Regions from separate parts of the Micromonospora sp. NPDC048907 genome, predicted to be linked through region 1. Evidence: riboswitches for the same ligand, from Rfam matches in the RefSeq annotation. Region 1 holds a riboswitch; the other holds the start of a gene.

Region 1 (4,185 bases):
CGCCCGCTGCACGTGGTGGACGCCGCGCACCCGGCGGCGCTGGGCGCGGCCGTCCACGCGGCGGTGGCCGCCGGGGCGTACCCGGACGTGGAGAGCGCGTCGGCGGTGATGGGCGCGGCGATCCGCGAGACCTGGCACCCGGACCCGGCCCGCGCCGACGCCTACGACGAGCTGTACGCCGAGTACCGCGCCCTGCACGACCACTTCGGCCGCGGCGGCACCACCGTCCTCCACCGCCTGCACACCCTCCGCCACCGCACCACCTGACCCCCCACCCGGCGCCCAACCCACCCCGCGCCCAACCCACCCCGCACCCCGGCCCACCCCGTTGATCATGAAGTTAGCGCCATGGAACGCGCTTTCCGTTGGCGCTAACTTCATGATCAACGCGGAGAGGGCGGGGCGGCGGCGGGGGTGGGGTGGGGTGGGGTGGGGTGGGGTGGGGAGTGCCGGACGCCCCGCTCGGCCGGGGGCCGGGCGGGGCGTCGGGGTTGCGTGGTGGGGTCAGCCCAGGTCCACCGCCGGGTAGAGCGGGAAGCCGCTCAGCAGGTCGCTGGCCTGCTTGCTGACCGTTTCGGCCAGGGCCGGGTCGAGGACGTACTTGGCCTTGGACGGGGTGCCGTCCGCGTTCGCGCCCGGCGTGGTCTGGCTGAGCACGGTGTGGATCAGCTCGGCGGTCGTGTCCATCTCGGTGCCGCCGAGGCCGCGGGTGGTCAGCGCCGGGGTGCCGATGCGGATGCCGGAGGTGTACCAGGCGCCGTTCGGGTCCTGCGGGACGGCGTTGCGGTTGGTCACGATCCCGGAGTCGAGCAGCGCCTGCTCGGCCTGCCGGCCGGTGAGCCCGTAGCCGGTGACGTCGATGAGCACCAGGTGGTTGTCGGTGCCGCCGGTGACCAGCTTCGCGCCCCGGCGCAGCAGCCCCTCGGCGAGCGCCTGGGCGTTGTCGACGATCCGCTGGGCGTAGCCGGCGAAGTCGGGGCGGCGGGCCTCGGCCAGGGCGACGGCCTTGGCGGCCATCACGTGCGGCAGCGGGCCGCCGAGCACCATGGGGCAGCCCCGGTCGACCTGGTCGGCCAGCTCCGGGCCGCAGAGCACCATGCCGCCGCGCGGGCCGCGCAGCGACTTGTGGGTGGTCGTGGTGACGATGTGCGCGTGCGGCACCGGGTCGAAGTCGCCGGTGAAGACCTTGCCGGCGACGAGGCCCGCGAAGTGCGCCATGTCGACCATGAAGGTGGCGCCGACCGAGTCCGCGATCTCCCGCATGATCCGGAAGTTGACCTTCCGGGGGTACGCCGAGTAGCCGGCCACCAGGATCAGCGGCCTGAACTCGCGGGCCGCCTCGGCGACCTTGTCGTAGTCGATCAGGCCGGTGGCCGGGTCGGTGCCGTAGCTGCGCTGGTCGAACATCTTGCCGGAGATATTCGGCCGGAAGCCGTGGGTGAGGTGGCCGCCGGCGTCCAGCGACATGCCCAGCATCCGCTGGTTGCCCAGCTCCCGTCGCAGCGCGAACCAGTCCGCCTCGGTGAGGTCGTTGACCTGGCGCACCTGGGCCTTCTTCAGGGCCGGCGACTCGACCCGGTCGGCCAGGATCGCCCAGAAGGCGACCAGGTTGGCGTCGATGCCGGAGTGCGGCTGCACGTACGCGTGGGCCGCGCCGAACAGCTCCTTGGCGTGCTCCGCGGCGAGCGCCTCGACGGTGTCGACGTTCTGGCAGCCGGCGTAGAAGCGGCGGCCGATGGTGCCCTCCGCGTACTTGTCGCTGAACCAGTTGCCCATGGCCAGCAGGGTGGCCGGGGAGGCGTAGTTCTCGCTGGCGATGAGCTTGAGCGACTCGCGCTGGTCGGCCAGTTCGGCCCCGATGGCGTCCGCCACCCGCGGCTCGACGGCGCGGATCACCTCCAGCGCACTGCGGAAGGCGGTGGACTCGGCGTTCAGCGACATGCGACCTCCAGGTGACGTGCGGAAGGCCCAGGCGCTCGGCGTGCGTCCTCATGACGGGACCGCTTCCCGATGGTTCTCCATCCCCACGCGCCAGTCACGGCCCGCGCCGATCCTACCGGGTGCGCCGGAGCCGGGCGGGTGCACCTCCGCCGCGTGCCGGCGGGGTTGGGCGGCCCGGGGCTGGGCAAACCCCCGGGGGAGGGGCCCGGCCACGCGGCCCGCGTCCAGGGAGGGAGACCCGAGGATGAGCACACCGACCACCGACCGTCCGCTCGCCGTGGTGACCGGCGCGTCCAGCGGCATCGGGTACGAGTTGGCCGCCCAGTTCACCGAGCACGGCTACGACGTGGTGGTCGCCGCCGAGGACCCGGGGATCGCCACGGCGGCGCGGAACCTGCGCCGCGACAGCGGCCCCGAGGCGTACCCGGTGCAGGTGGACCTGGCCACGCCCGACGGGGTGGAGCAGTTGGCGCGGGTCGTGACGGAGCTGGGCCGCCCGGTGGACGCCCTGGCGCTGAACGCCGGCCGGGGCGCGGGCGGGAGCTTCGTGGGCGGCACCGACCTGAGCGACGAGCTGAACATCGTCGACCTGAACGTGCGGTCGACCGTGCACCTGGCCAAGCGGCTGCTGCCGGGCATGGTGGAGCGGGGGCGGGGGCGGGTGCTGTTCACCTCGTCGATCGCCTCGACCATGCCGGGGCCGTTCCAGCTCGTCTACAACGCCTCGAAGTCGTTCGTGCAGTCCTTCGCCGAGGGGCTGCGCAACGAGCTGAAGGACAGCGGGGTCACGGTCACCTCGCTGATGCCCGGCCCCACCGACACCGAGTTCTTCGAGCGGGCCCACATGGAGGACACCCGGGTGGGCCAGGGGAAGAAGGACGACCCGCGCGCGGTGGCCGAGGACGCCTTCGAGGCCCTCATGAAGGGGGAGCACAAGGTGGCGGCCGGCTCGTTCGTCAACAAGCTGCAGACCGCCGCCGGCAAGATCGTTCCGGACCGGCTGAAGGCGGAGCAGCACCGGAAGATGGCCGAGCCCGGCTCGGGCAGCTGACCCGCGTACACGGCGGCGGGACCCGGCCCCGGCCGGGTCCCGCCGTCCGGTGAAGCCGAGGTCAGGCGACGACGGCGTCGAGCGACTTCTTCAGCGCCTTCGGGGCGGTCGGCGTCTTCGGGGCCTTCGGGCGCAGGTCGATCATGCGCTGGCCGATCTCCTGGAGCTGGTTACGGCCGAGCGCCTCGCGGACCTTGGGGAACCACTCCTGCTCCTCCTCCTCGACGTGGTGCAGCACGTTCTCGATCAGCACCGTCGTCTTGGCGTTGTAGCGCTCGTCGTCGGCGTCCATGGTGAACAGCTCGAAGCAGAGCACGTCGGCGACGTGGTGCTCCTCGTACGACTCCAGGATGTCGTCCTCGACGTCCGGCACGAGCTTGCGGACCTCCGGGTACATCACCTCGTTCTCCAGGTAGGTGTGCACCGTCAGGGCCTCGATGATCTGCCGCACCAGCTTCTGCCGCTCGCCCGCCGGACCCTCCTCGGCGTCCTGGAAGGCCTTGAACAGGCGGCGCATCTCCTTGTGGTCCTCCTTGAGCAGGACGATCGCGTCGGTGGACACCGGGGGTACCTCCTAGAGTCGGTTGATGTCGCCCCCGTACCCCCGTCCCCACCAGGACAAACGAGTGGGGCCCGGCGACTCGTCGCCGGGCCCCACCGATGGCGCTGCCGCTACCTGACCACGTTGAACGCGTCGACCATGCCGGCGCCGTAGAACGAGTTGCGCGCACCGCCGGAGCAGGTCGCGTCGTAGGCGTCACCCAGCAGCGGGACCGGGTTGTAGACGCCCGCCGGGCAGGACCGCGCGACCGACGTGCGCTCCAGGAACGACGCCAGCTGGCCCGGGGTCATCCCCGGGTGCGCCGACAGGGCCAGCGCCGCGACGCCGGTGGCGTGCGGGCCGGACATCGAGGTGCCCTGCTTGTACCCCCACCCGTTGGTGCGGGTGGCGGTGTTGAAGGTGGTCGACAGGATGGCGTCGGTGGTGGTCGAGCGCGCACCCTGCGTCCGGTACCGGGTGTCGCCACCCGGCGCCGTCACGTCCACCACACCCTGGCCGTACGAGGAGTAGTAGCTCTTCTCGCCGGTCGGGCCCACCGCGGAGACGGTCACCACGCCCGGCGCCTCGGCCGGCAGGTCGAGGCAGGCGTTGGTGAGGTTCTCGCGGTTCTCCGGCGTCCCGTTGTCCGGGC
Region 2 (4,185 bases), 460 kb from region 1:
CCGTCGCCACCGGCACCCCCGGCGCGCCCAGCAGCAACGCCGGCAACAGCAACAGGCCACCGCCGCCCACCACGGCGTCCACCCAGCCCGCCAGAGCCGACGCGGTCAACAGGGTCGTCAGCGACACAGGATCCACGGGCCGCCATTCTGCCCACCCCCGGCACCCCGACGGGTGGGCGTGTGGCCAGCCTCACCGCAGCTCAACGCCCCCGCAGCCGCCGCAACCACAACCCCAACGACGCCACCGCCACGAACACCAGCATCGAACACAGCAACGCCTTCAGCACCGGGCAAGCCTGCCACGCGGACGTAGGGTGTGCAGGTGCGCCTGGCCACCTTCAACCTGCTGCACGGCCGGTCCCTCACCGACGGACTCGTCGACCCCGACCGGCTCGCCGCCGCCGTCACCGCACTCGACGCCGACGTCCTCGCCCTGCAGGAGGTCGACCGCGACCAGACCCGCAGCGGCCGCCTCGACCTCACCGCCATCGCCGCCCGCGCCCTCGACGCCCCCGAACACCACTTCGCCGCCGCCGTCGTCGGCACCCCCGGCGAACAGTTCCGCCCCCTCACCCACGACGACGACGGCCACGGCGAACCCCTCTACGGCGTCGGCCTCGTCAGCCGCCACCCGGTCCGCTCCTGGCAGGTCACCCGACTGCGACCCGCCCCCGTCCGCTCACCCATCTACGTCCCCGGCCCCGGCGGCGGGCTCGTCCTGCTCCGCGACGAACCCCGCGTCGTCCTCGCCGCCGTCCTGGACACCCCGCACGGGCCGCTCACCGTCGCCGCCACCCACCTGTCCTTCGTACCCGGCTGGAACATGCTGCAACTGCGCCGCGTCGTGCGCGCCCTCCGCGCGCTGCCCGCCCCGCGGATCCTCCTCGGCGACCTCAACCTGCCCGCCGGACCCGCCGCCCTGCTCACCCGCTGGCGGCCCCTGGGCCGGCTGCCCACCTACCCGGCCGGGCAACCCCGGGTGCAGCTCGACCACATCCTCGCCGACCGGCGCGGCCTCGACCGGCTGCCCCCAGTTACCGCCGTGGACACCCCCCTGTCCACCATCTCCGACCACCGGCCGCTCATCGTCGACCTCGGCTGACCGGCCCGGCCGTCAGCCCAGCCCGGACGCCCGCTCCGCCGCGCGCACCGCGTTGCGGAACAACATCGCCACCGTCGTCGGACCCACCCCGCCGACCCGCGGCGTGATCGCCCCCGCCACCTCGGCACACGACTCGTCCACGTCCGGCAGCAGCCGCCGCCCCTCGTACCGCACGCCACCGCCGACCACCACACCACCCGGGCGCACGTGCTCCGGCTGGATGATCCCCGGCACCCCGGCCGCCGCCACCAGAATGTCCGCCCGCCGCGTGTACCGCGACCAGTCCGGCACACCCGTGTGCACCACCGTCACCGCCGCGTTCGCCGTCGGCCGCTTCTGCGCCAGCAACATCGCCAACGGCCGGCCCAGCGTGGCGCCCCGACCCAGGATCACCACCTCCCGGCCCGCCACCGGCACCCCGTGGAACGCCAGCAACGCCTCGATCCCCGCCGGCGTGCACGGCAACGGACCCGGCAACCCCAACGCCAACCGGCCCATGTTCACCGGATGCATCCCGTCCACGTCCTTGTCCGGGTCCAGCTCCGCCAGCGCCCGGTCATAGTCCAGGTGACCCGGAATCGGATACTGCACCAGCACCCCGTGCACGGCCTTGTCCGCGTTGAAATCCGCCAGCACCGCATGCAGATCCGCCTGCGACGCCGACGCCCGCAGATGCACGTGCGGCGACACGAAACCCAGCTCCGCCGCCTGCCGCTGCTTGATCCGGATGTAACCCGCGCTCGCGTCGTCGTCACCCACCAGCACCGTCGCCAACGCCGGCGTCACCCCCGCCGCGCGCAACGCCACCACCGACTCGGCGACCGCCGCCAACACCTGCGCCGCCACCGGCGCACCCGGCAGCAACCGCGCCGTCGTCGTACCCGAAGAAGACATGCCGCACCCCGCCCACGGAGGCCCAGGCGGTCGACCCCCGCGCCGAGCTCCCCGATGGTTGCCCATCCCCGTGCCGCCAGTCGCGTTCACCCCTCAGCCTGCCACAGCCCGCTCCACGACCGCATCCGCCACCGCCTGCCACCGCGGCAACGACCCCACCAGCGCCGCCGCCCGCCGCCGCCGCTCCGCCACCGACCCCACCCGAAGATCCGCCAACACCGCCTCGAACGCCGGCCGCCGCACCCGCTCCCGCCCCGGCGCGTCCACCGCCAGCACCGCATGACACCGCGCGTACGTCACCACCACCCAGAACATCGCCTCCCGATGCGCGCCCGCCGCCACCAGCTCCGCGCTCCCGTCCAGCACCACCGGCCGCCCCGCCGCCGACAGATCCGCCACGAACGGAAACGGGGTACGCGCCACCCGCGCCGCCTCGTCGAACGTCACCGCCAACCCCGCCAGGTGCTCCCGCACCCGACCCGGACCCACCCCACCGCCGTCCAACGACGCCAGCAACTCCTCGTACCGGTCGGCGAACCCGTACCCGGCCAACACCTCCCGCGCCCGCACGTACCGCCGCCGCACCGTCGGATCCCGCAACCCCGCCACCGCCGGCAACACCGCCAGCAGCGACGTCGGAAACACCCACGCCAGCACCTGCTCCGGCACCGACGCCCGCCCGTCCAGCCGCGCCAACCCGCCCTCGATCCGCCGCCGCACCCCGGCACACCGACGACGCACCCACACCGGATCCGCGAACCCCGCCGCCACCCGCTCCCGGATCACCGCCAGCCGCCCCGACGGGTCCGCGATCACCGCGTCCGCCCGGAACATCGGCGCGAACACCCACGACCCCAGCACGTCCGCCGGCGACCCCAACTCCGCCCACGTCAGCGACGACACCTCCAACAGCACCCCCCGGTGAACGAACTTGCCCACCTTCGCCGCCGGGACGTCCCGCACCAGCAGCACGTCCACATCCGACGACGGCGCCAGCACCGCCTCATCCGGCAGACCCACCGTCGACCCCGAGAAGAACGCACCCCCGATCGACGCGTCCCGGCGCATCTCCGCCCGCACCCAGTCGACCGCCACCGCCCGCGCGCCACCAACCCGCACCGCCCGGATCCTGCCACCACGGCCCGCGCCCGGCGCGCCCCTCACACCCCGACGGCCAGCCGCCCCAACCGGCCCGGCTCCGCCACCACCTCGACCGCCACGATCACGTCACCGGCCACCTGGAACGTCAGGACCGTCAGCAGCCGCCCCCGCGGCGCCACCACGATCGCCGCCGCCCCGTCGACCAGCCCCACCCGGGCATCGGGCGCCCGCTGCGAGAACAGCAGCGCCTGCCGGGCGACGACACCGGCACCGCGCAGCCGCACCGGGCCGGGGGATCCGGCCGCGACGGCGTCCGCGCTCACCGTCACCTCCGGATGCAGCACCGCGAGCAGCGCTCCGAAATCACCGGCGCGCGCCGCCGCGAGGAACGCCTCGACCAGCTCACGCTGCCGAACCGGATCCCCGTCCGGCAGCTCCGCCGCACGAACCCGGCGGCGCCCGCGACTGGCCAGCATCTTCGTCGCGTCGCTCGACCGGCCGAGGATCGACGCGATCTCCGGATACGACACACCGAACAGATCGTGCAGCACGAACGCCAGCCGCTCGGCCGGCGTCAACGTGTCCAGCACCACCAGCAGCGCCAGAAGCGATGCGCCTCGAAGTCCTCCACCGTTACCCTCCCGCCGCGCCGTCCGTCATAACCCTGACGGAACAGACCCGCCGTCCGTAACAGAGGAGCAACCATGGCCGCGGTGGAATCCACCATCGAGATCGCCCGCCCCCCGCACCACGTCTTCGCCTACGCCACCGACCCGTCCCGGTTCGCCGAGTGGCAGGACGACGTGGTCCGCGTACAGGTCGGCGACGACGCCGAATTCACCACCACCCGCCGCATCAACGGCACCGACCGCGCCATGCGTCAACGGATCACCCGCAACGACCCCCCGCACCGCTGGGCCGCCCAGGGAATCGACGGGCCGGTCCGCGCACACGCCACCATCACCGTCGAACCCCTCGACGACGGCACCCGGTCCCGCGTCACCTTCACCCTCGACTTCGAAGGTCACGGCATCGGCGTCGCCCTGCTGCCCCTGGTACGCCGGCAGTCCCGACGCGCTGCGCCGGTC

What was found. Region 1 has a riboswitch for ZMP and ZTP ahead of ACZ6PY_RS16670 (glycine hydroxymethyltransferase). Riboswitches for the same ligand answer to the same signal wherever they lie in the genome.
Region 2: it holds a riboswitch for ZMP and ZTP, as region 1 does, so the genes downstream of both, ACZ6PY_RS14525 (bifunctional 5,10-methylenetetrahydrofolate dehydrogenase/5,10-methenyltetrahydrofolate cyclohydrolase) here and ACZ6PY_RS16670 (glycine hydroxymethyltransferase) in region 1, are expected to answer to the same signal.

What each region holds. Positions count from the first base shown of each region.
Region 1 is NZ_JBVJHI010000004.1:580,502-584,686, reverse strand. It holds gene ACZ6PY_RS16675 (ribulokinase) at 1-267, shown strand, start outside; gene ACZ6PY_RS16670 (glycine hydroxymethyltransferase) at 505-1,941, opposite strand; ZMP/ZTP riboswitch at 1,960-2,049, opposite strand; gene ACZ6PY_RS16665 (SDR family NAD(P)-dependent oxidoreductase) at 2,186-2,992, shown strand; gene ACZ6PY_RS16660 (hemerythrin domain-containing protein) at 3,054-3,554, opposite strand; gene ACZ6PY_RS16655 (S8 family peptidase) at 3,665-4,185, opposite strand, start outside.
Region 2 is NZ_JBVJHI010000004.1:120,219-124,403, reverse strand. It holds gene ACZ6PY_RS14535 (sulfite exporter TauE/SafE family protein) at 1-136, opposite strand, end outside; gene ACZ6PY_RS14530 (endonuclease/exonuclease/phosphatase family protein) at 323-1,102, shown strand; gene ACZ6PY_RS14525 (bifunctional 5,10-methylenetetrahydrofolate dehydrogenase/5,10-methenyltetrahydrofolate cyclohydrolase) at 1,115-1,996, opposite strand; ZMP/ZTP riboswitch at 2,010-2,090, opposite strand; gene ACZ6PY_RS14520 (hypothetical protein) at 2,090-3,115, opposite strand; gene ACZ6PY_RS14515 (sigma factor-like helix-turn-helix DNA-binding protein) at 3,157-3,690, opposite strand; gene ACZ6PY_RS14510 (SRPBCC family protein) at 3,802-4,185, shown strand, end outside.